2 regions of the Paenibacillus sp. FSL H8-0317 genome follow, and region 2 is predicted to be linked to the other one. Evidence: riboswitches for the same ligand, from Rfam matches in the RefSeq annotation. Region 2 holds a riboswitch; the other holds the start of a gene.
The links. Region 2 has a riboswitch for thiamine pyrophosphate ahead of MHB43_RS02680 (ABC transporter substrate-binding protein). Riboswitches for the same ligand answer to the same signal wherever they lie in the genome.

Region 1: linked by a shared signal. The riboswitch ahead of tenA (thiaminase II) and the one ahead of MHB43_RS02680 (ABC transporter substrate-binding protein) in region 2 are both predicted to bind thiamine pyrophosphate.

The regions. Positions count from the first base shown of each region.
Region 1 covers NZ_CP150294.1:3,828,973-3,841,241, forward strand. Annotated here, with positions in the region: gene MHB43_RS17000 (MFS transporter) at 1-213, shown strand, start outside; gene MHB43_RS17005 (cytochrome P450) at 285-1,505, opposite strand; gene MHB43_RS17010 (beta-glucoside-specific PTS transporter subunit IIABC) at 1,911-3,869, shown strand; gene MHB43_RS17015 (glycoside hydrolase family 1 protein) at 3,929-5,371, shown strand; gene MHB43_RS17020 (PRD domain-containing protein) at 5,389-6,240, shown strand; gene MHB43_RS17025 (endo-1,4-beta-xylanase) at 6,539-9,211, shown strand; TPP riboswitch at 9,419-9,516, shown strand; gene tenA (thiaminase II) at 9,630-10,292, shown strand; gene MHB43_RS17035 (spore coat protein) at 10,457-10,753, opposite strand; gene MHB43_RS17040 (hypothetical protein) at 10,765-10,965, opposite strand; gene MHB43_RS17045 (zinc-dependent alcohol dehydrogenase) at 10,997-12,133, opposite strand; gene MHB43_RS17050 (spore coat protein) at 12,130-12,269, opposite strand, start outside.
Region 2 covers NZ_CP150294.1:526,340-538,608, reverse strand. Annotated here, with positions in the region: gene MHB43_RS02705 (hypothetical protein) at 1-138, shown strand, start outside; gene serS (serine--tRNA ligase) at 203-1,501, opposite strand; gene MHB43_RS02695 (MFS transporter) at 1,889-3,124, shown strand; gene MHB43_RS02690 (hypothetical protein) at 3,496-4,005, opposite strand; gene MHB43_RS02685 (phospholipase D-like domain-containing protein) at 4,134-5,534, opposite strand; TPP riboswitch at 5,970-6,082, shown strand; gene MHB43_RS02680 (ABC transporter substrate-binding protein) at 6,304-7,344, shown strand; gene MHB43_RS02675 (thiamine-binding protein) at 7,606-7,896, shown strand; gene MHB43_RS02670 (ABC transporter permease) at 7,896-8,654, shown strand; gene MHB43_RS02665 (ABC transporter ATP-binding protein) at 8,692-9,600, shown strand; gene MHB43_RS02660 (TatD family hydrolase) at 9,682-10,512, shown strand; gene nfsA (oxygen-insensitive NADPH nitroreductase) at 10,851-11,594, opposite strand; gene MHB43_RS02650 (TetR family transcriptional regulator) at 11,587-12,186, opposite strand.

The DNA.
Region 1 (12,269 bases), 3.3 Mb from region 2:
GGCACAGCAATGATTGGATGGTTCCTCGCGCTAGGAGGATATGTCGAACAAGCTACAACCCAAGGAGAAGGAGCAAAGCAGGCCATCATCGCGTTGAATATATACGTCCCCATTGTTGTATTCATTCTTCTTGTAGTATTCCTTTACAAAAACAAGCTGGACAAGGAATATCCAACGATTATTAGAGAGCTTGAAGGTAGAAGAAAGGCATAACAAGATTTAAGTGTCCTTACACACAGCCAATCGCTTGTGTGTAAGGGCACTTTTAATTTGATGAAATTAGTTCAAAAAAGCTTGGTTGTTACGATGGCTGGCAGGTTTTGAAGAGTCTGTGTACCCGGGTAGAGCTGGCTTGCCGCTTCAAATTTGATTTTTGCAGTAATATTGGAAAAGTGATTCGTGAACCCTCTCAGCACCAGTTGGCCCTCTAGCCTGGCTAATGGAGCGCCCAGACAAAAGTGAGGTCCTTTGCCAAACGAGAGATGACGATTGCTGTTGGGACGGTAGATATCAAAGCGGGAAGGTTCGGGAAAATGTCTAGGGTCATTGTTGGCTGCACCCAGCCAGGTTAATATAACATCTCCTTTTTTCATAGGCACGCCAAGGATGTCTGTATCCTCTACTACCACACGATCAAGTGTCGTGGGAAAACGATACCTTAACGATTCTTCAACAGTATTCTCTATCAGTTCTGGATCTGCGGCAATATCCTGATAGATTCCGGGTTGATCATACATAAAACTGTAGAACAGGCTGTTTATCATGTTAGTCGTTGTTTCGTTCCCAGCAGCAAGGAGGCCCAAGCTAAAGGTAACAACCTCTTCATCGGTTAGTTGATCCCCATCCAGCTCGGCAAGTGTGAGATCGGAAATAATGTCCTCGGCAGGATGCTTTCTCTTCTGCTGAACAATGGGGAGCAAAAATTCGTTAAATTCTTGCATAGCCGCATACTTCGCATTCATCTGCTCCTGCTCATTACCTGTGGCATTGGGGAAAAATAACATGTCAGACCAGGCTTTGATCTGTGCCCGGTGTTGCCTCTCTACCCCAAGTAGATCGGCAATGACAGTAACAGGAAGTGGAACCCCTAGGTCTCGAACAATGTCCACATCATCTTTCGTCTTCATCTCAAGCATTAACTCATCAACGATAGCCGCGATTTGAGGCTCCCAGGTTTTTAACTGACGTGGGGTGAAGGCACTAGAGACTAACTTTCTAATATCACGTTGAACAGGGGGATCAACAGAATTGATGTTCACTCGGGTAATTACCGGTGGAACCGGGGATACACTCCGTTTACGAACACTGGAGAACCGTTTCCAGTCTGTTAGAACGGAATTGACATCATCATAACGATACAGATTCCATACTTGCTGCTTCTCGTCAAAATAGATGGGATGATTCTCCAGCATGTACTCATAATAAGCATATGGATTCCAAAGTTCTTCAGGTGTCTCTAAATTAGATACCTGATGAATAACGATCGATCTGTTATCAGTCTGCATGTCTCCTCGCCATCCTTTAATGTAGTTTGTGGAAATCTCCAAATAATGATAGCCAAACTATCATTATTTGTTTTAAAGGTACCATAAATCACACTTATTTAGCAATTAAATGAAATGTTTTACTGAATATCAATTATTTAGAGATACTCTTAGGGTCACAGATGAAGAAACATTTTCATATCAAAATGCAGAAAAATGTCGAATAAAGTGATTGCTAACAAATTTATTGTGTGATATTATGATCCAGTAAACGTTTACATCTACAACGAATTAAATATTAGCAGTGTTTGGCTGTTACTGGTAAAGCAGGCATGACCAAAATGATTTGCATTTTCCTTATGTGAGTAGGGGAAGGCATATCGTTTTGGTCTTTTTTATATCCAAATTCAGAAATGAGGCATTGGTATGGATTATCGCAAGTTGGGACAAGAGATTACGGAATTGGTTGGGAAGAAGGATAATATCGCTCGGCTTACGCACTGCGCAACCCGACTACGATTCGAACTGCACGATATCTCCAAAGCGGAGACAGAAAAACTCAAAGCACTTCCAGGTGTCATTACCGTTGTGAACAATGGTGGACAATATCAGGTCGTTGTGGGCAATGAGGTGCAGCAGGTCTACCGAGTTATCACTCAGCAGATGGGTTCTGCTACCCGAAGTGCGGAATCCAAATCGGATTCTGGCAAAAATAACGGACCAAAACAAAAACAGAGCTGGATCTCCAGATTCATCAGCGTGATCTCAACAACATTTACTCCGGTAATTCCGGCAATCATTGGCGCGGGTATGATCAAAGCGATATTAGCCGTACTTGTGCTGACAGGCCTTGTAACGACGGAAAGCCAAAACTACTATATTCTTAATACCATTGCGGACGCGGCTTTTTATTTCATGCCTATTCTGCTGGCTTATGGAGCTTCCATTAAATTTGAAACTAGTCCCATTCTGGCGATGACAGTTGCCGGCGTGTTGTTACACCCGGGATGGAGCGCCATGATGGCGGAAGGAAAAGATGTGTTTTTCATCGGTGTTCCAGTTCGACTAACCGATTACGCGGGCTCCGTGCTGCCGATTATTATCGTCGTTTGGCTCATGTCCTATATTGAACGTTTCGCGGATCGGGTATCGCCTTCAATGATCAAATTTTTCACGAAACCAATGCTTGTACTATTGATTACAGCACCACTTGCATTGGTGGCGATTGGACCTTTCGGAACGTACCTGAATGATCTGGTTGCCATGGGTGCAGAAGCGATTAATGCCAGAGCCAGTTGGCTGATTCCTTTGTTAATGGGAACTTTGCAACCATTCCTGATCGTAACAGGCACTGCATGGGCGATGACACCGATTGCAACTAGCCAACTAACCAAAAATGGATATGAAATGATCAACGGCCCGGGAATGCTCGCGTCCAATATTGCTCAAGGTGGGGCCACCCTTGCTGTAGCATTAAAAACAAAAAACAAAAAACTGAAACAGCTCGCTGCTTCATCCGGTTTCACCGCCGTACTGGGCATCACGGAACCATCCTTGTACGGAGTAACTTTGAAACTGAAGAAACCCTTAATTGCCGCAATGATTGGTGGTGGTGTAGCAGGGATATATGCTGGTCTGACCGGATTAGTACGTTATGCCTTCGTTTCTCCGGGTCTTGCCGCGTTACCTGCCTTCATTGGAAGCAATCCGATGAACATCGTTCATGCCATTGTGACTTGTCTGATCGCTTTTATCGTTACTTTTGCTCTGACATGGATCATTGGTTTTGAGGATCCAGTGGATGATGAAGAAGAAGGCAATACCAACGTTAACGATGACAAGACACTTTCCGGGCTGTCTTTTCAAGACAACACTCTAAGCACGCAGTCAGTTGCAACAACAAATGCGAATGGACCAACCCAAAATGAATTACGCCCACTTACGATCGCAAGTCCGATGCAAGGGGAATTAGTCCATCTAGACCGTGTACCAGACGATGTCTTCTCTTTGGGATTACTGGGTAAGGGCGCTGCTATCATTCCTGCCAAAGGAGAACTGTATGCTCCGATCGCAGGTGAAGTTACGGCTTTCATGGACTCCAAACATGCGGTGAAATTAAATGGTTACGATGGAGAAGAGGTGCTCATTCATATTGGAGTGGATACCGTAAACCTGAAGGGGCGACACTTCGACTCTTCCATTAAAGTAGGGGATCGCGTAAAACGGGGGGACTTGTTGATCCGCTTTGATATCGACGCCATCAAGGCAGAAGGCTACGAAGTCATAACCCCGATCATTATCGCCAATTCGGATCGTTTCCCGGACATTAAGCTGGAGAAGCAGAGTCCTGTGGAGGTTGGAGCGACGATTATCCACCTTTCGTAACAAGCTTAATATGGTCCGTCATATATCTTAATCAACATTAAAATGAAGGAGTGTTTGAGATGTTATATCAACACACCAAACCATTCCCCAATGAATTTCTGTGGGGAGGCTCTACCTCGGCCTACCAAGTCGAGGGAGCCTGGAACGAAGATGGCAAAGGCCTGTCCGTCATCGATATGTGTGATCATCCGGCTGGAACCGCCGATTTCACGGTTGCGAGCGATCACTATCACCGATTCAGAGAAGACGTGAAGCTTTTTGCAGAGCTGGGCCTCAAAGCATATCGTTTTTCGATTGCATGGACTCGAATCTTGCCTTCAGGCACAGGGCCTGTTAATGAAAAGGGACTCGATTTTTATCACCAATTAATTGACGAATTGCTGCTCCATGGTATTGAGCCCATTGTGACCATGTATCATTTCGACTTACCCTACGAGCTTGAGAAAACCGGAGGATGGAACAACCGGGGGACGATTGATGCCTTTGTGGAGTACGGGCGTATCTTGTTTGAGCATTACGGGCATAAAGTGAAATATTGGTTGACCATTAATGAGCAGAATACAATGATTCTCCATCCCGGTGCTATTGGTACACCAAAAGGCGGACGTCTGCCTTCCAGTAAGGAACTGTATCAGCAAAATCATCACATGTTTGTGGCTCAAGGCAGAACGATGCGACTATTTCATGATATGCTCCCGCAAGGCAAGATTGGTCCTGCATTAAACATGACCTCCATGTACCAGGCAACCTCCAGACCAGCAGATGCAATCGCTGCACATAACTGGGAGACAATTCGTGGATGGGGTTTTCTCGACTTATCGGTGTGGGGACGGTATAATCCATTATTCTGGAGTTATGTACAGGAACGCGGCATCGAGCCGGTTATTGAGCAGGGTGACATGGAAGATATCCAGTCTGGCAGCCCCGATCTGGTAGCAATCAACTACTACTCGACGGCAACCATTGCCGCCAGTATGGGAGATGCGTCGGATGTTACAGCTCGTGCGGGTGATCAGCAAATTATGCTTGGTGAGCAGGGAGTCTACCGAGCCGCGGAGAATCCTTATACCGAAAAAACAAAATATGGCTGGGTCATCGATCCGATTGGCCTAAGGTTAACATTGCGTAAGGTATGTGAACGATATGGTCTCCCGATTCTAATTACGGAAAATGGTATAGGAGCCCCAGATATACTCGAGGCAGATTACACGATTAACGACACGTACCGGATTGATTTTATTGAGAAACATCTGGAACAGATCAGACTGGCTCTGACGGATGGTGTGGATGTGATTGGTTATTGCCCTTGGTCCGTTATTGACGTGGTAAGCACCCATCAGGGTTATGGGAAACGCTACGGCATGATCTATGTAAACCGTGGTGAACAGGATCTGAAAGACTTGAAGCGTTTGAAGAAGAAAAGCTTCTCGTGGTATCAAGAGGTCATTAAACAAAATGGCAGATGTATCGGAAATTCGGATCAGGCGGTCACGAAAGAATAAAGGATCGTGATGAATGCATGAAAGTAATCAAAATATTAAATAACAGCTTGCTTCTGACCAAAGATGAACAGGGGCAAGAGATGATTGTCATGGGAAAAGGGTTGGCGTTCAAAGGCAAAGTTGGCGAGCGACTGGATGAAGAACACATCCAAAAACGATTCATTCTGCAAAATAATCCGTCTGCGCAGGCTTACGTACGAACCATCGAAAACATGCCGGAAAAACATGTGAATGTCATAAATAAACTGATTACCAATGCAAAAGAAAAGTTGTCTCTTGACGACCAAATCTTCTTTACGCTTATGGATCACTTGTCATTTGCCATTGAACGATGGAAAAAAGGTGTAGCACTACAGAATCGCATGTTATGGGAGATCCAGAGGTTTCACCCTGTTGAATTCGAACTTGGCCTTGAAGCCGTTCAGTTGCTGAATCTAGAACTGGGGGTTGAACTGCCGGAAGAAGAAGCAGGGAATATCGCTTTTCATTTCGTGAATGCCCAAACGCATGAACAGAATATGGAGCGCACGATGCAATCCGTTAAGATGTTAAAAGATATTTTTAATCTGATACAATACACCCTTGATATGCAATTGAACAAAAATTCCATCCATTATGTGAGACTTGTCACACACCTGCAATTCTTCATCCAGCGTTTACAAGAAGGGCGTCTGGGCAATTCGGCGAAAGATTTTATATTTCAGCACATGGTGAAGGAGCATCCGCTTGAATACAAATGCGCGGAGATGATCAAAACCTACGTGCAGAATATGCTGGACATCTCCATATCGAACGAGGAATTATTATATTTGATGATTCACATTGCTCGAATTGTCCAGGAGGAACAGGGTGATGATGGACGATTATAAAGCAAAGTTAAAGTTGTATTCCCTTAACTCTTTTTCGGGAAAGATATTTTCTAACTATGACCGTTTTCTCGTATTTTATCGGGAAACGGTCTTTTATTTTTGCAAATATGTAGCGGCTTTTTGATATTCCATGATTAACGAACTTCTGATTCCTAAAATCATAATTACCAATTGATAACATTTTATTATAATTATTGTAAATTCGTTATATGTAAGCGCTATCTAAAGAGCTATAATCTATTTATCTGGATGTTAATCCGTTCAGAAATACTTAGACCAGATCAAGAGGAGGAATTGTATGAAACGGTTAGGTCAATGGAATATAACAGCCTTGGTTCTTGTGCTCGTACTTGCCATGCTTCCATTTTCGAATGTCTCACATGCAGCCAAGGCAGTTACGGAAGTGGAAGGAGGCCATTTGAGTACAAACTTTGAAGACGGTACACTTCAGGGATGGACTCCACGTACAGGTAACGAAAGGCTGACAGTGACACAGCAGGAGGCACACGAAGGTCAGTCCAGTATGCTGATCGCCAACCGTGAGCGTTCCTATCATGGACCGATGTTATCCATGAAGGATCTGCTTGAGCGTAACCAAGAGTACGAAATTACGGCATATGTAAGACTTACCCAGGAGCCCATCACGGATCAAACACTACAGCTCACCACATATAAAAAAACAACTGCTGAAAGCTGGAACCCGATCGGTAGCGTGAAAATTGCCAAAGCAGAGTGGAATACATGGCACAAGATCACCGGAAAATTTCAGTATAGCGATGATCCCACTGAATTGAATTTGTTCATCGAAACACCCTACATCTCTGAAGGTAGCGTAGATACGTTATCGTTCTATGTGGATGATGTATCATTTACTCTGGCCGAGCAACTGGAGATTGAAGAAGGTATTCGGTCTCTGGAGGACCTGTATCAAGATGATTTCCCCATTGGTGCAGCGGTGTATCGCTGGCAGTTGGAAGGCGCATATGGACAACTTCTCACAAAGCACTTTAACAGCTTGACCGCAACCTATGAGATGAAACCGAAGTACATGTCTCCTTCCGAGGGTGTTTATGAGTTCGAGGCAGCCGATCAATATGTTCAGTTCGCCGAGGAGCATGGTATGGGCGTACGCGCACATGCGTTGTTGTGGCATATTGATGCAGCAGAGTGGATGTTCAAAGATCCTCAGGGTAACCCTGCGAGTCGAGAATTACTGCTTGCCCGGATTCAGGATTACGTTGAAACCGTCATGACCCGATACAAAGGTAAGATCTATGCCTGGGATGTGGTAAACGAGGCGATTGCGGATAGCAATGGTGATGCCAACGGTTTACGTAAAAGTCCCTTTTATGAACTAATCGGTCCGGATTACATTGAGAAAACCTATGAATTCGCTCGTGCAGCAGATCCGAATGCCAAATTATATTACAACGAATACTTCACGGAAGTCCCTGAGAAAAGAGAGCATATGTTTCAGTTGGTCAAACGACTGAAAGATAAGGGGCTTATCGATGGTGTGGGTTTGCAATCCCACTATAACCTGGAATCCCCTCCCATCAAGGAAATTGAAAAAACGATCAACATGTTCGCCGAACTTGGATTGGATATTCAGATCACGGAACTGGATGTGGATAGCGGAATTCCATTTGGTGAAGAGATGTCGGATGAAGTTGCGGTAAAACAGGCGTATCGATATAAGGAACTGTTGGATTTGTACCAAAAACACAAAGATCACATCTCTTCAGTTACCTTATGGGGACTCCAAGATGAGAAGTCTTACAACAACCAGGCTATGCTGTTTGATTCAGCCCTGAAGGCCAAAAAAGCATACTGGGGGCTCGTGGATGAATCAGGCTTGCCTGTTTTGACACAGAGAGCCGTCTCACTTTCGGGTAAACCGGATATCAAAAAACATTCACAAGATCCACTCTGGAACAAAGCGGTGTCTACTCCACTGAAGGGCGACTCTTCGGGATCAGCCAGTTTCCGCACCTTATGGGATCAAAGTAACCTGTATATCCTTGTGGATGTTCAGGATGCGAAGGCAGATGTGAACGACAGAGTAGATATCTTTGTTGATCTCAATAATGGCAAGACCACTTCATATGAAGCAGATGACCGACACGTAATCATTAAGCGGTCGGGCAAAGCTGAGGGCGTGGAGCAGCGTTCATATCGTGTACGCGAGACCAAAGCAGGATATCAGGTTGAATTGTCCATTCCGTGGGGTGGTATCCAAGTCGGATCAGAATATGAAGCCGGATTGGATATCCGTGTGACTGATGGCGGTTCAAGTGGGACACAACCTTATAATCCAATGTACTGGAATGATCGAACACAATCTCAGGAACAGGATACAAGCAAATACGGCGTGATTCAGCTTGCCCCTATGCCCAAATCTGCACAAGCTGTACAAGGGATTGTTCAGATTGATGGGAAGAAAGACACATCATGGAATAAGGCTGTACCATTTGAAGTAAAACGGTTGAATGAGAACGAAGGTGCAGAGGCAGTCGCTCGGGCAATGTGGACAGGTGAGTATCTATACCTGCTGATCGACGTCACTGATCCAAACATCATCACAGATAACATCAACCCATGGGATCAGGATTCGGTTGAGATTTTCCTGGACGAGAATCACCAGCGCACACCGTATTTTCAATATGATGATGCCCAGTTCAGAATCAGTGCAGACAATGTGGGAACCTTTGCAGGGGGTGCCTCACCCGGACGCCTTGTAAGTGCTGTGAAGAAAACAAATAAAGGATATCTCGTAGAAGCCCGAATCCAGTTACATTCACTGACGCCCAAAGCAGGAAATGTTCTCGGTTTCGATCTTCAAATTAACGACAACCAGGGCGGAGGTAAACAGAACGTAGCCAAATGGAATGCTACGACCAATGAGAGCTGGAGAAACACTTCCCAGTACGGAATACTCACTTTTGTCGGAAAGAACAAGCTCGGGCATTAAACCATCAACAATAATTGTAAGAATAGAAACCATCATAACAGTGGATAAAACTCAACCATTGTTGTGATGGTTTTCATCATTTAAAGACGTCACTCAAGCTGATGAGGCGTGATACAATCTGCCTTGACTGTATTAAACAGCCCTTGATATACTAAATGGATGTTATTTTATTCTTTTATGGGGATAAGAAAGTAATCAACTACATACAACCGTTTGCGAGGGAGCCTTAACCGGCTGAGAGGGTGTTAAACCGACCTTACCTGATTTGGATAATGCCAACGTAGGGATGCAACGATGAAACACTGTACTTGGGTAGCTCATGCGAACCCTCTTGTTTTAGTGTATTTGTCTGCGAAACATCCTATGGATGTTTCGTTTTTTTGTTTTTAAATACGTACATTATGAATTGGAGGAACATATGTTGACTATTTCAGAGAGACTATATCGGGCGGCACAGCCTGTGTGGAAGGAATGTCTTGAGCATCCCTTTGTGAAAGGAATCGGAGATGGTTCCTTACCGGTTGAACAATTTCGTTATTATTTGTTGCAAGACTACTTGTACCTGTTCGATTATGCCCGCGTATTTGCACTGGGTATCGTCAAGTCGCACGACCCCAAATTGATGCAGTTTTTTAGTAAAAATGTAGATAACATCCTGAATGGCGAAATGAAAATTCATCGATCTTATATGGAACGACTAGGGATTACAGAGGATCATGTTTTTCAGGTAAAACCTGCACTAAAAAATGCAGCCTATACTAACTATATGCTCTCTGTTTCCCATGCGGGTGGCATAGCAGAAGTACTTGTATCCATTTTGGCCTGCTCATGGAGCTATGCGGAGATTGGTCAAGCCCTTGCTCAAAAACCAGGTGCAGTTGATCATCCTTTTTATGGAGAGTGGATCACAGGATATGCTTCCTCTGAATACAACAGTAACAATCAATCCCTTGTGACGTTAACGGATAAGCTATTAGAGGGGTGTAGCGAGGGAACGTACCAACGGATGGAAGATATTTTCGTGATGTGCAGTCGCTTTGAGCTTGATTTTTGGGAGATGTCATGGAGGCTGGAGCTTTGAGTTCAATGGTAGTTAATTCAATTTAGAGAGCAGCGTCCATAAACAATAAGAGGGCATAAAAGTTCGTATTGAAGAGGGAGGTTATCCCCCCTTGCTTCATACGAGCTTTCGTTTGTTACCTTTTGTTTCTCTCGTGGAGCTGCAACGATACCGAAAAAAGGGTGTCAGGACGGAATGTTCATAGCAGTTTGAATATTTTTCAGATCGAGCTGAATTTGCTCTGCAATATGGTAAGGGTGGTATAAGCCATGCTGCACCATGTAATTTGATATCTTTTCATGAGAGTCTATGGCTTCATCGAGCTGTTTCATCAAAATTTGTTTGATTTCGGGGGTGGCACATTCGGTCACAGCCATGGCGTAGTTTCTGACGCTGCTCTTGGCGTTCATCAAAAAATCCATTGCAATCACGTCATCGGTCAGCGTATTAAGACCAGTCATGTGTTCTAATATTGGGTTCATTTTTTTATCTCCTATACAGTCGCTTTAGACAGCACTCCACCGAGCTCCTGAAGCTGCTGTTGTGATAATATCGCATCTTGTTTCAAAATTTGTTTGAGCTCCGGGTCGGTTACCAGAGCTTGCATCGTCTTACATTTAGTCATGCAAACCGTCTTGAACGCAGCTATTTCATGCACCTCGAGCATCTCATGCAAAGCGTAAGTGGAATTCATTCAGATTGTCCTCCCGTGTATCTACTCATATTTAAGGCTTTAAGATGACTTTAATGCAATCGTCCGTTTTTGTATCGAACACTTCATAGCCCCGCTTGGCCTCGCTGAGCGGAATGACGTGCGTAACAATGTCCCCAGGGTTCACTTTGCCAGACGTCACCAACTCGTACATGTATGGCATGTAGTGAATGACCGGAGCTTGTCCGGAACGGATATTCACGTTTCGCTGCATGATGTCACCGAGTGGGAATCCGTTATAACGTCCGCCGTATACCCCAGTGACTTGAATGGTACCACCTTTGCGGACAGCCTGAGATGCAATGATAAATGCGCTCATGGTGCCGCCTTGCAGTTTCATACCGCTGGCTAGAAATTCAAGATCGCTCATCTTGCCGTCCATTCCTACCGCATCAATCACAACATCGGCGCCGCCTTTGGTCATTTCTTTGAGAGTGTTCCCAATATTCTTATCCTGTTCGAAGTTTACGATTTCCACATTGTTCGTTCGCTTTGCATGCTTTAAGCGGTAATCGACATAGTCGACGGCTATGACCCGCTTAGCACCTTTCAGCCAGCAGAACTTCTGGGCCAGGAGTCCGACCGGACCGCAGCCGAGCACGATGACTGTATCACCATTCTTAACGCCGGCGTTATCTACGCTCCAGAATGCTGTCGTCATGGCATCGGCGATCAAACTTAGCTTTTCGTCCGGTTGTTCGCAGTTCTCAGGGATCTTAAAATGGGTAAAATTAGCAAATGGGACCCGTAAATACTCGGCTTGCCCGCCGGGATATCCGCCGGTCGTTCCGGAGTAGCCGAAATAAGCGCCCATATCCCCGTGCTCGTTGGAATTGTCACATTGGCTTTCCAGCTGATTTTTGCAAAAAAAGCATTCTCCGCATGCGATGTTAAACGGAATGATCACACGGTCGCCTTTTTTTACCTTGGTCACGCCAGGACCTACTTCTTCTACGATCCCCATCGGCTCATGTCCGATGACATAGTTCTCCTGAAGGTTAGGGATCATCCCGTGAATCAGATGAAGGTCAGAACCGCAAATGGCGGTACTGGTGATCTTTACGATCATATCGTCCGGTTTCACAATCTTCGCATCCGGCACCTCTTTGACCACAACATTTTTAACCCCTTGATACGTTACCGCCTTCATGCTTTATGTCCTCCAATATGCTCATCTGGGGTCCGATCAAACATCCCTTTACGTGACGTATCTCCCGGGAACAGATTCATCTGCCCGATCATCACCGTATTTTTCGCCGAAAGCTGATCGAGTTGGTACTGTTCGT
Region 2 (12,269 bases):
GCACGTTACCTGATTTACAGTCAATTTGATACGATTGATTTAACATACATGAGAAAAGTTGCAGCCGAAGAAGATCCCAAATTGGCAGTTCGACTTGAACAAGAGTACCAATGGGTAACAGATCATATGTTTAATTAGAAGGACCCCCTGTCAAGGGGTTCCTTTGCTAATTCTTCACTTCCTAGAGCGTTACCTAACCTCTCTACTTCACTTCATCCTGCTCTGGCAAAATCAAGCTCTCGGCCCCGCCCATATAGGGCCGCAGGGCTGCCGGAATGTGAATGCTTCCATCCTCCTGCTGATGATTCTCAAGCAACGGAATCAGGATACGCGGCGATGCCACCGCCGTATTATTCAGCGTGTGACAATAGGCCAACTTGCCTTCGGCATCCATGCACCGAATATTCGAACGGCGAGCTTGAAAATCATGCAGGTTCGACGACGAATGGGTTTCTCCATATGCACCGCGACTTGGCATCCAGGTCTCGATGTCATATTGTTTATACGTTTTCTGCGACATATCTCCGGTACATACAGCGACAACACGATACGGCAGTTCCAGTAATTGCAGCAATTCTTCGGCGTGTCCTGTAATCTCTTGCAGCATGCGTTCCGATTCTTCCGCCTCAGGAGCACAGAGAATGACCTGCTCAACTTTGGCAAATTGGTGCACACGGTATAATCCGCGTACATCCCGTCCGCCGGAGCCAACTTCACTGCGGAAACACGTCGATACCGCGGCCAGCTTCACAGGCTCTTGAACATCAACAATCTCATCCGCATAATACGAGACCAGCGGCACTTCAGAAGTTCCCACCAGCCACTTGTTCTCCCCTTCAAGTTCATAGACCTGATCTCGACCGGTTGGGAAGAATCCGGTGTTCACCAGTGCATCCTCCCTGACCATCAGAGGTACCTCCATCGGTGTAAACCCATGCTTCAGCAACAGATCCAGCGCAAGTTGCTGTACTGCCCGATGTAATAACAAGCCAGCTCCTTTTAATACATAACTTCGTGTACCGCCAATCTTAACTCCACGAGGAATATCGATGAGATCATGCAACTCCCCAAGTTCCACGTGATCTTTGGTGTTATACTCGAACGTTGGCACCTCTCCCACACGTCGCAGTTCTACATTATCTGCATCCGACGAGCCATTGGGGGTATCCGGTGATACGATATTGGGTACCAGCCATTGCAGCTTGGTTACTTCCTCCTGCACAGGGGCAAGCTTCGCTTCCACCTGTTCCAACTGTTCATTGATCTGTTTCACCTGAGCCCGCAATCCTTCAGCCTGTTCCCGATTCCCGGCTTGCATTAGCTTGCCAATATCAGCAGATAACGTATTGCGCAACCTGCGACCTTCTTCAATTTCCTGCAAAAGTGCTCTACGTTCTTCATCCCGCTCTAACAATGTGCGAATGTTGATCTTGATTTTTTTTCCGTCTGCTGCGGTCTGAACCTCTTCTGCATGTGCCCGAATCCATTTCATTTCCAACATGGTCACCGTCTCCTTTGGCTGTAAAAATACAAAGAGCGCCCTCATCCCTTGGGACGAGGAGCGCTCTGCTCGCGGTGCCACCCAACTTGCTGAATCAGGATATCCTGCTTCCAGCCTCTTGGTCCGCGATAACGGGCGGTTCCGGTTAACTTGGGGAAATATCGCTCCCCTGGCGAAAACGCCTCCGAGTTGGATGCTCTTCAACGGCATGGTCCGATCTGTAATTGTTGGTCTCAGTATATACGAACGCCGGACCTAATTGCAACCTTCTGTATCGATCAGGAATTCATGGCACAACTTAACATGTCCTGTTATGATAGACTTTGTCTTCAAGATTGCGCTTTATTGTGATCCTCAATTTATGTAGATAAGTAGAAGGAGTTCTTTATGAAAAAATTACTTTGGATCGGATGTCTATCCTATTTCCTGATTGGACTTGCCCACGTTGTGCTCGGTTCCATTCTGCCGGTTGCACTTGAACATTATGGCAAAGATTATAGCCAAGGCGGAACGCTGATCTTTGCTCAATTTGCCGGATTCCTGGGTGGTGTATTGTTATCTCCATGGCTGAACAGACGCTTTGGTAAACGGGGAGGCCTGTTAATCGCCACAGCGTTGCTCTGTATTGCAGAATTATCCTATATGCTGCTGCCATCATGGGGCTGGATGTTCGTCATTGCACCCGCTGCCGGCTTTGGATTCGGAATGGTTGAAGCTGTTATTGGCACCATTATCATTGCGGCAATCAAAGACAATACAGCCGTTGCCATGAGTCGACTGGAAGTGTTATTCGGAATCGGGGCGATGGTCATGCCGCTCGTTGCCAGCGGTCTCATTGCTGCCGGATACTGGCGTCTCTCCTTTCTCGTTGTTGCGATCTGCGCAGCGCTGACCTTTGTTTTCTGGGCAAAAGGATCATTCGGTGAACTCGATAAGTTTCTGGAGCGACAGAGTTCAAATCATGCTTCCGTAAATACGCACTCTGCTGGAACATCGGGTGAGATGCATCCCGCATCTGCAAGTACATCCAGTCCAACCTATCGTGGCCGTAACAGGACTCTTCTGGTATTATTCGTCCTGTTCTTCTTCCTCTATGTTGGCACAGAAATGAGTCTTGCGAACTTCATGCCGGCGATCCTGATTGAGAAAATGAACATGAAGGAAGCCGGAGCAGCGCTTAGTGTCACCTGTTTCTGGATTGCCATGTCCGTGGGACGACTCTTCGCCGGATATATCGCAGAGAAATTCCAATACCGCGTCTATGTTCTGTACAGTTGTCTTGCATCTGTTCTTTTGTTAATGGCATTTCCATTTACAAACCAAATCTGGTCTGCGTTTCTCATCATCTTGCTGCTTGGGCTTGCGATGTCAGGCATTTTCTCCATTGCCCTTGTCTTCGCCAGTAAACTGCTGCCCGGAACAGAAGAATCCACACCCAGTATTTTGATTGCCTCAGGTGGAGTTGGCGGTGCCATTCTGCCTTTGACTACGGGATGGAGTCTTGATCATCTGGCGGTTAATCAGTCTGCATGGATGCTTGCCATCTTTGCAGTTGGCCTGCTTGTCATTAGCGTAATCACGTATCAATGGCAGAACAAACATATAGCGAATTCTGCGACTTAACAGTTCTGTGTTGATCCAGTCCTGAGGATTAGAAATACCTATTAAAAAAATCGAGATGTCTACTGTCATGACCTGACGGTGGACATTTTTTTGTAGCGTTACTCTGTTCTAACAAATCTAACACACGTTATTATAGATAATTATCTCAAATTCAAGGTCTCGTTGCAGTTTTTTAGCATAATAACGCCGCTGAGATTCGTTAGATTTTTTATTCCCTAAAAACTGGCCTAATAAGATGTTCTCGATTCGTTAGCGCTGTAATCATGGCGGCAAGTGCCCCATCTTTGCCTCTGATCACCTTAAATCAAGGGAAAGAATTCGCTCTATTCATTTGCACAAGATTGCCCAGGAAATACTTATGGCCAACCGAATCAAACACTTTTGTTAACGACAGGCACTACAGGGCCATTGCCTTTGATGAATTTACCGAATACATATCGGACGAGGGGTCCCAAAATGATCAATTGATATGGCAGCGCCAGGCTGAAGTTACGAGCAATGGTATGGAGATACGTACGGAATACGGATGACCCACTTAATTGATCAGCGAGATATGCTGAAACCATCCCATACAAGGACATGATCAGAACCATGCCAATCACCATAAAAAATGACATGGCGAGTACACCCAGAATTTTGTTGGACTTGTCAAAGGGTAAGGAAAAAGCAATCTTTCTCGCTATAGGTCCGACAATGAAGGACTCTACCACAAACGCGATGACAAAACATAATATGAATTGAAGCAGTATCTCAAGCGGGGACATCTTACCGAGTAACCCACTATGCCATAAATTGAATGTCATCATGACGACAACCATTCCTGTACACATCATTAATCCGAAAATAATTTGTTCCTTCTTGCTTGTTGGCAATTCTCTCATCCTCTCTGTTTACCTTCGTAATTATAGAGATGAGGAAACCCTCCACATAAGTGAACATTCTGTGAACAAATCTGATTTTTCCAAATTAAAATTTATGGAAGTAGCTATATCTAATAGCTGGTTCTTTCCTACAACAGAAATCTCCAGAGAAAAGACAGTTTGGATAAAGCTGTGATTGCCATTCGTTTGAAAACAGAGCCTTTCTGATTCGTAGATTCTGCTAGTTGCTCACCTTTATTCACACGTGTACTAAGTGTACGTTTGATATCCATAGCCCCTGTTAGTTCGTTGGCGAATGCAGAACCAGAAATGACCACAGCAGATTCGGTATTTAGAAAGGCGGATCTGGGATCAAGGTTATACGAACCAACCATGCTGAGGTAATCATCCATGACAAATGATTTGCCGTGTATGGAATAAGGGCCTTGGTATTCATAAATGGCCAGATTGGTATCAAGCAACCGTTTCTTAGAGCTTAAGTATCCCGCGAAAGCCAAAGGGTTAGGGGTCTGCTGGATTGAATTGGTTAACATGACCCATTCTGCTTTTGGATTCATCGACAGATGTACGGCTTTCTTCATTTTCTTGGTAGGAATGGCATATGGCGTCTGAAGGTACACTTTCGACTTTGCTTGATTGGCGAAATGAACAAATGCTCTCCACATGGTCGGGTCTTTATACAGCCTCTGGATTGGATTGTGAATGAAAGCGACGTGGTCGGAACGAAGAGCCCCTTGAGCCCATTCCTTCGGCAACACTTTAACAAAAGGATCGCTCTCAGCCTGAGCTTTTTTATATAACTCAGCCAGCTGAGCCAGCTCTTGTAACCCCTTTGTATGATGCTGACGTTTGGCATGTTTTTCTGGTTTGGTGAATGGATGTTCCCATAACCGATCTATATATTTTTTCATTTCAACAACCGTGCTGTTTTTATTATGGTTTGGATTGTAAACAAGGACATCCCGATCGAATACATAGTCTTTTTTGGGTTGCAATGCCATGTATCTATCACCAATATTTTGGCCGCCAATGATGCCATATGTGTTGTCGACAAGAAAGATCTTGTCATGCAGACGGTTATGCCATGTCCATGGCATAACTATGTTGAGTGGTTCATAATACCTTAACTCCACATTGGGGTGAGCTGCAATGGCATCTGGAATATCACGCAATTCTCCGCGCATGTTGTGAAAAATCCCGTCTAAAATGATTCGAACATGAACACCCCGATCAGCCGCATCGAATAAAGCAGCAAAAAAGAGTTGAGATGTTTTTCCTTTTTGGATGGAGTAATAAGCCAGGTCGATGCTTGTTTTCGCCTCTCGAATGGTCTGGATTCTCACCTGACCGGATTGAAAGCCGTCCTCCAAGAGCAGTACGCGATCTGTCGTACTTCCTGCTGTTAACAATTTTTGCATATCCGTATTTTCAATAGTAGATGGAGACGGAACCAAAAATAAAAGGTAAGCTGTGAAAAAAACGTAGACACAATAGGACAGAATAATTGCGAATATGGTTTTAAGGATCATTCAGTACGCCCCCATTTTTATGTAAAAAGTAATTATTTGTATAGCAGTACTATCTCCTTTTGTATCTAAATTATGTTGTTTAAATGAAGCTAGCGTCTCCGGGCAAGGTCAAACGATCAAAAGCTGATCGCTGAAATAGGGAAAGCAGCCCTGATGCGACGAGATATCAAACATCGGATTTGATCCAAGTATTTGTGGGGAGCCTTCCAGATCTTCAGCACTTAGGCTATGGCCCACTATCCGATGCTTTTGCACTCAGCCAGATTGCCTTATATGATTCGCCACGATAATTATTGAAAATAACACATCTAAACAGGCTGATATACATATGTATAACGACCTGTTTGATAAGTTCATACGTGTCCCCATCCAGTTCCTGACTGGACACGTTCCACCCGCTGGCCTATAATTACACCTAGTAATGCCCGTAACTTCATAGTTTCCCAGGGGAGTCGGAATTGGCCGGCTGAGAGTGTATCCCACCAAGATACTAACCCTTAGACCTGATCTGGATCATGCCAGCGTAGGAATCGGAGTATATCGAAATGGCACAGCCCTATGGCTGAACGCCACCTCTCTAACGCCTGCACGCGTCCCGGAATACGGGGCGCTTTTTTAATGTTCTTTTATATAGCCAGAGAGCTAAAAAAAGTGACGTTATCCAGATCTCAACTGGTATAAATCTGTCGATTTATGCAAGATGATTGGATATGAAGCCAAGGAGTACCCCGTGCCAATCGGCCGGACATACCGAAGGAGAGAACCACAAATGAAATGGCGTAAAACGATGGGATTGTTGCTCTTATGCGTGCTTATGGTGACTGTAGCCGCATGTGGTGGCAAAGAAGCTGCCCCAGCTGGGCAGAACGGCAACACAAATACGGAAAGCAGCAACGAAGGTGACACTGCCGCCCTCAAAGATATTAAAGTGGTGCTCGATTGGACACCAAATACGAATCATACCGGCCTGTATGCGGCTGTAGATCAAGGTTTTTACAAGGCCGAAGGCTTGAACGTGGAGATTGTACAACCAGGTGCCGGTGGCGCAGATACGATGGTTGCCTCCAATGAAGTGCCTTTTGGCGTAAGTTATCAGGAGAGTGTAACTCAAGCCCGCACACAGGGTGTTCCATTGGTCTCCATCGCAGCAGTTATTCAGCATAATACATCCGGGTTCGCTGCTCCGGCGGATCGGAATATCAAATCACCGAAAGATTTTGAAGGTAAAACCTATGGCGGTTGGGGTTCCCCTGTGGAAGAAGCCGTGATGCAATCCATTATGGAAGGCGACGGAGCCGATGTATCGAAAGTGAAAAACATTAACATGGGTGATGCCGACTTTTTCACCGCAGTGAAACGGGACATTGATTTCGCGTGGATTTTCTACGCTTGGACAGGTATTGAAGCCGAACTGCGCGGGGAACCGATCGACATGTTATATGTAAAGGATTATTCAGAAGCACTAGATTACTACACACCTGTCCTCGTAACGAACGAGCAGACGATCCAAAACGATCCTGAGCTGGTGAAAGCATTCTTGAAAGCCACTTCCGAAGGGTATCAATATGCGATTGATCATCCCGAAGACGCAGCCAACATTCTGATCAAGGCCGTACCGGATCTGGACAAGGAATTGGTACTGGCAAGCCAGAAGTGGCTCAGTCCGAAGTACACGGATGACGCCCCTCGCTGGGGGGAACAGAAACAGGAAGTGTGGCAGAACTACACCGACTGGATGTTTAGCAAAAAACTGCTGGATGAACAGATCGATGTGAGCAAGGCATATACAAACGAGTTTTTACCCCAATAAAATTTCTCATATAAAACGAACTTAATATTTACACGAGGACGGAGAGGACAGAAATAACGTGAAAAAGCGAAGCGGTCGCCTAAAAGCTTTCTGAAAGAAAGCTTCATCGGAAGCATACGCTATCACCGGATTTTCCCTTTAGAGAAAGGGAATCAAAAAATCTGGGGATAACAGCGATTGGAAGGTTATTCTGTCATCGAAGTGCTAAGTGTAACAGTTATTAGTTCATTTTATATATCACGAAAGGAGCCGTGATCTCTCATGGCAAGCACATTACTTAGCATTCAGGTTATTCCGAAAACGCCAAATGGCGAGAACTCTTATCCTTACGTAGATCGCGCCATTGAAGTTATTCAGCAATCCGGCCTGAAATATCAGGTGAACGCACTCGACACCACGATGGAGGGGGAACTGGAGGAACTGCTGGAGGTTGTCCGCAAGATGCACGAGGTACTCGTGGAGGCTGGCAGCCCAAGCATCATCTCCCAGATCAAAATCGCCCATAGCCCTACTGGCTTCAGCATGGATACCCTGACGGAGAAGTATCGCTAATGCATGCCTATTTCAAAAGTGTATGGCCGCCCATTGTGGCGGTTATTCTCTTTATAGCGATATGGCAGGGAGCCGTCTCCCTCTTCCATATTGAGAAATGGATGCTGCCTGCACCGTCCGATATCGCCCGCGAAGCAGCAACTCAGGCCGAACGGCTTGGCATGCACGCTTCCGCAACCATTCAGTTAACGCTTATCGGATTCGCCGCTGGAACAGCGGTTGGATTACTGATTGCGATGGTGCTGCATTTGGTCCCTTTTCTCAAGTCAGCCCTGTACCCTCTACTTATTCTTAGTCAAAATATCCCGACCATCGCGCTCGCGCCGCTCCTGTTAATCTGGTTCGGATTCGGACTGTTGCCCAAGCTGATTACCATCATCCTGGTCTGTTTCTTCCCCGTCGCAGTGGCGGCCATGGACGGCTTGACCCGTACAGATGCAGCGATGATGAACTATATGCGCATGGCTGGTGCGAAACGTCATCATATCTTCTGGAAGCTGGAGCTTCCCCATGCGCTGCCATCCGTGTTCTCCGGTGTCAAAATCGCCGCTACCTATAGTGTGATGGGAGCCATCATCGCCGAATGGATTGGCGCAGACAAGGGTATTGGTTATTATATGATGCTGCAAAAGTCAGCTTATCGCACCGATCGTTTATTCGTGGCGATTATGATTATTGTCGCGCTCAGCTTGCTGCTCTTCCTGCTCATTGCACTGCTGGAGAGGCTGCTCGTGCGCTGGCGGCCACAGAAGCGGTAGTAAAGCATGTAATCTGTATATAGGAAGTGATGACCATATGAATCGGCAACAGGATGAACAAGTCCAGCCTGGACGAGGAGCAAGTGTAATAGAGCCAACGCACGGTGAAAAGTTTAACTCGGCTACGCCTGATCGACCTGCCAACACGACTCCTGCTCCGGTTCCACCTGCACTGGACGTTGTTAATGTTCATGCATCATTCCGTGAACGGCGCAGCAAGCTACCGGTTCTGAACGGCCTGTCCCTGACTGTGGAGCAAGGCGAGTTTGTTGCTATCGTTGGACCTTCTGGCTGTGGCAAAAGCACTCTGTTCCATATCATCGGCGGTCTGCTGAAGCCACAGGAAGGCCAAGTGCTTATGAACGGTCAGAATGTAACGGGACAGCGTGGCAAGATAAGTTATATGCCCCAACAGCCCGCCCTTTTCCCTTGGCGTACCATTGAAGATAATGTACTGCTTGCTGGAGAAGTAGCTTCAAGCGCTCCCCCTCGGAACGAAGCACTTGCAGAAGCTCGTAAGTGGTTAAGCAGCGTGGGTCTTGCCGGGTTCGAGCAAGCCTATCCTCATATGCTGTCGGGCGGAATGCAGCAGCGTGCGGCATTTTTGCGCGCCCTGCTCAGTCCGCAGGAACTCATGCTGCTGGACGAACCTTTCAGCGCGCTGGATGCACTGACACGCAGCGACATGCAGCGCTGGCTGCTCGATATCTGGGAACAGAACCGCCGCTCGGTGCTGTTCATCACCCATAATATCGAAGAAGCATTGCTGCTAGCGGATCGGGTCTATGTATTATCCAACCGACCTGCAACGGTGTTGCACGAGGTACATGTTCCTTTTGATCGCCCAAGACGAGAAGAAATTACGGAGGAATCTGCTTTTCTGGAGCGTAAACGGCAGATTGCACAGTGGATGAGAGAAGAACAGCAGAAAGCCCGCCTATCATAATAGCGCGGGTTTTTAAGTTATTATTTTCCTTTAATGGGTGATCCACCACAAGAAATTCTGCGTAACATAGTTAGAATATAAATGACCACAAGGAGGAATTCCCTCGTGCATTCTCAAGCTTTTGCACCATTAATTGATGCTCATATTCACTTCGATCAGTATACCCCTGACGAACAACGCGAGATGCTGTTATCTTTCCCGTCTCAACAAGTCGAGGCAGTCATCGCCGTGTCCATGAATCTCGCTTCTGCCCAGGCCAATCTGGAGCTTGCAAAACAACATCCACGGAACATCTATCCAGCCTTCGGTTTCCATCCAGAACAGGAACTGCCGTCCGTTGCAGAAATGAATCTGTTCTTCCAATGGATCGAAGAGCATATCGGACAAGCTATAGCCATCGGAGAGATCGGTCTTCCCTATTACAACCGTCAGGAAGCGGAGCAGGCAGGGCAGCGCTTCGATCAGAGCGGGTATATCGAGTTGCTTGAACGTTTCATCCAGCTCGCCAAAAAGCACAACAAACCACTTGTCCTTCATGCGGTATACGAAGATGCGGATATCGTCTGTGATTTGCTGGAGCAAAATCAGTTCCGACGTGCTCATTTCCACTGGTTCAAAGGTTCTCGCCAAACCGTAAGGCGTATGGCGGACAACGGTTATTTCATCTCTTTCACGCCAGATATTCATTACGAAGAAGAGATTCGTGAACTCGCCCGGCAATATCCATCGGAACAAGTGATGGCTGAGACCGATGGACCTTGGCCCTTCGAAGGACCATTTCAGGGACGAATGACACACCCTGCCATGACCAGACAGGTCATTCAGGCATGGAGTGAGATCACCGGCATGGGAACCGAGCGGGCCGCCCGTCTTTTTTATCAGAACACAAAGCGTTTCTACGGCTTAACTTAAGTACAATCAGGTAACAGCAAGTACTCTCGCTTGCCCTGCCAGCACAACACATTACAGCTCAGCACAAAGAAGCCAGTCGGCTTCGCCACCGACTGACTTCTAATTCACCATATATATATCAGTTGAACTAAATTTTTACACAGGAAAGCAGAGGACAGAAATAACCTGAGGAAGCAGAGCGGTCGCCTAAAAGCTTTCTGAAAGAAAGCTACTTCGGAAGCATACGCTATCACTAGATTTTCACCTTCACAAAAATTGGATCAAAAAGTCTGGGGATAACAGCGATCGGAAGGTTGTTCTGTCATCGGAGTGGCAAGTGTAACTACCTTCAGTTCAACTTAACGCTTCAAGAATCCTTTGCCTTCCAGGAACGGTCTCACTTGCAACCTTGTCGGCTCAGTCAGGCGCTTCGCCATCAGTTCGGACCATGGGGTCGTTCGTTCACCGTTAGTCCGTTCTTTCATGTACGCCGTCGTTGTCTCATCATACAGCTCAACACCTTTGATGCTCTGCTCGGCATTATAACGATTATGATGCAGGACTGCATCCAGCGGCAGACGCGGCCGAATTCCCGTTTCCTGATCTGCAACACCAATGCACATGCCATACACCGGATAAACCCCTTCCGGCAATTCCAATAACTCAGCTACTTCCTCAATCCGGGTACGAAGCCCGCCGATATATACGATTCCGAATCCTAGTGACTCCGCTGCAAGAGCGGCATTCTGGGAAGCCAGTGCAGCATCAATTGTGGCTACCATGAAATTCTCTGTTGAATCGGCATACGATTCCTTCTCAGGAAGATGACGTTTCGCAGCATCACTCAGCCGATACAGATCAGCACACCATACGAGAAACACCGGACATTCATTGACGTAGGCCTGGTTGCCTGCCAATTCAGCCAGCTTGGATTTCTGCTCTATGTCAGTCACAGCAATCACGGTATAGGCTTGTACACTACTTGAAGAAGAAGCCATCTGACCCGCCGCTACGATGGCTGCAAGCTGCTCATCACTCACCGGGTCTGGCTTGAATTTGCGTACAGAGCGGTGCTTCATCATCAATTCAATGGTTTCATTCATGGCTGTTCACTCCCAATCCTCGAAGTACGAACTCAATTGTCTGCTCAGCGAGCTCGTCTGTATTCATATCCTGATAATCAAAGCCAAATCGTGAATTCTTGGCCCGTTTGTGTGCCAAGGCCACACCCATCACCTGAAGCATCGCATAAGTTACGGACTCAATCTGAAACAATCCCTGGTCTTTTCCTTCTTGCAGAAGTTCCTTAACTCGGGTCCAGACGGGGTCCAGAAAACGAAATACGGTAGCTGTGCGATGTGTACGAAGTGTAATTTCAAGCTGCACAATATCGCTCATCTCCCGATCCGTCATCGTGAACTTCACAACTTCACCAATAATTCGTCGGATGCCTTCCACAGGCGAGGACATGGATTCTTCCGCCAGCGAGTTCATCATATGCCCAGGGAAAAAATGCTCAAATAAGGCTTCGAATACCTTCTCTTTGCCGCCAAAATGGTATGAGACCAGTGACACGTTCGCACCCGCCTCATCACAGATTTGACGAACACTCGTCCCGTCATACCCCTGCTGTGCAAAAAGCTTCTTGGCTGCAAGCAATATCCTCGTTTTTATATCCAATTCCGGTTCAGTCATTCCGTCCCGCTCCCTCTTATCCGTTCATTTCATCTGCTTCAGCTCAAGGGCTGTAGCCAGGTACTGTATCTGTCTATTATATT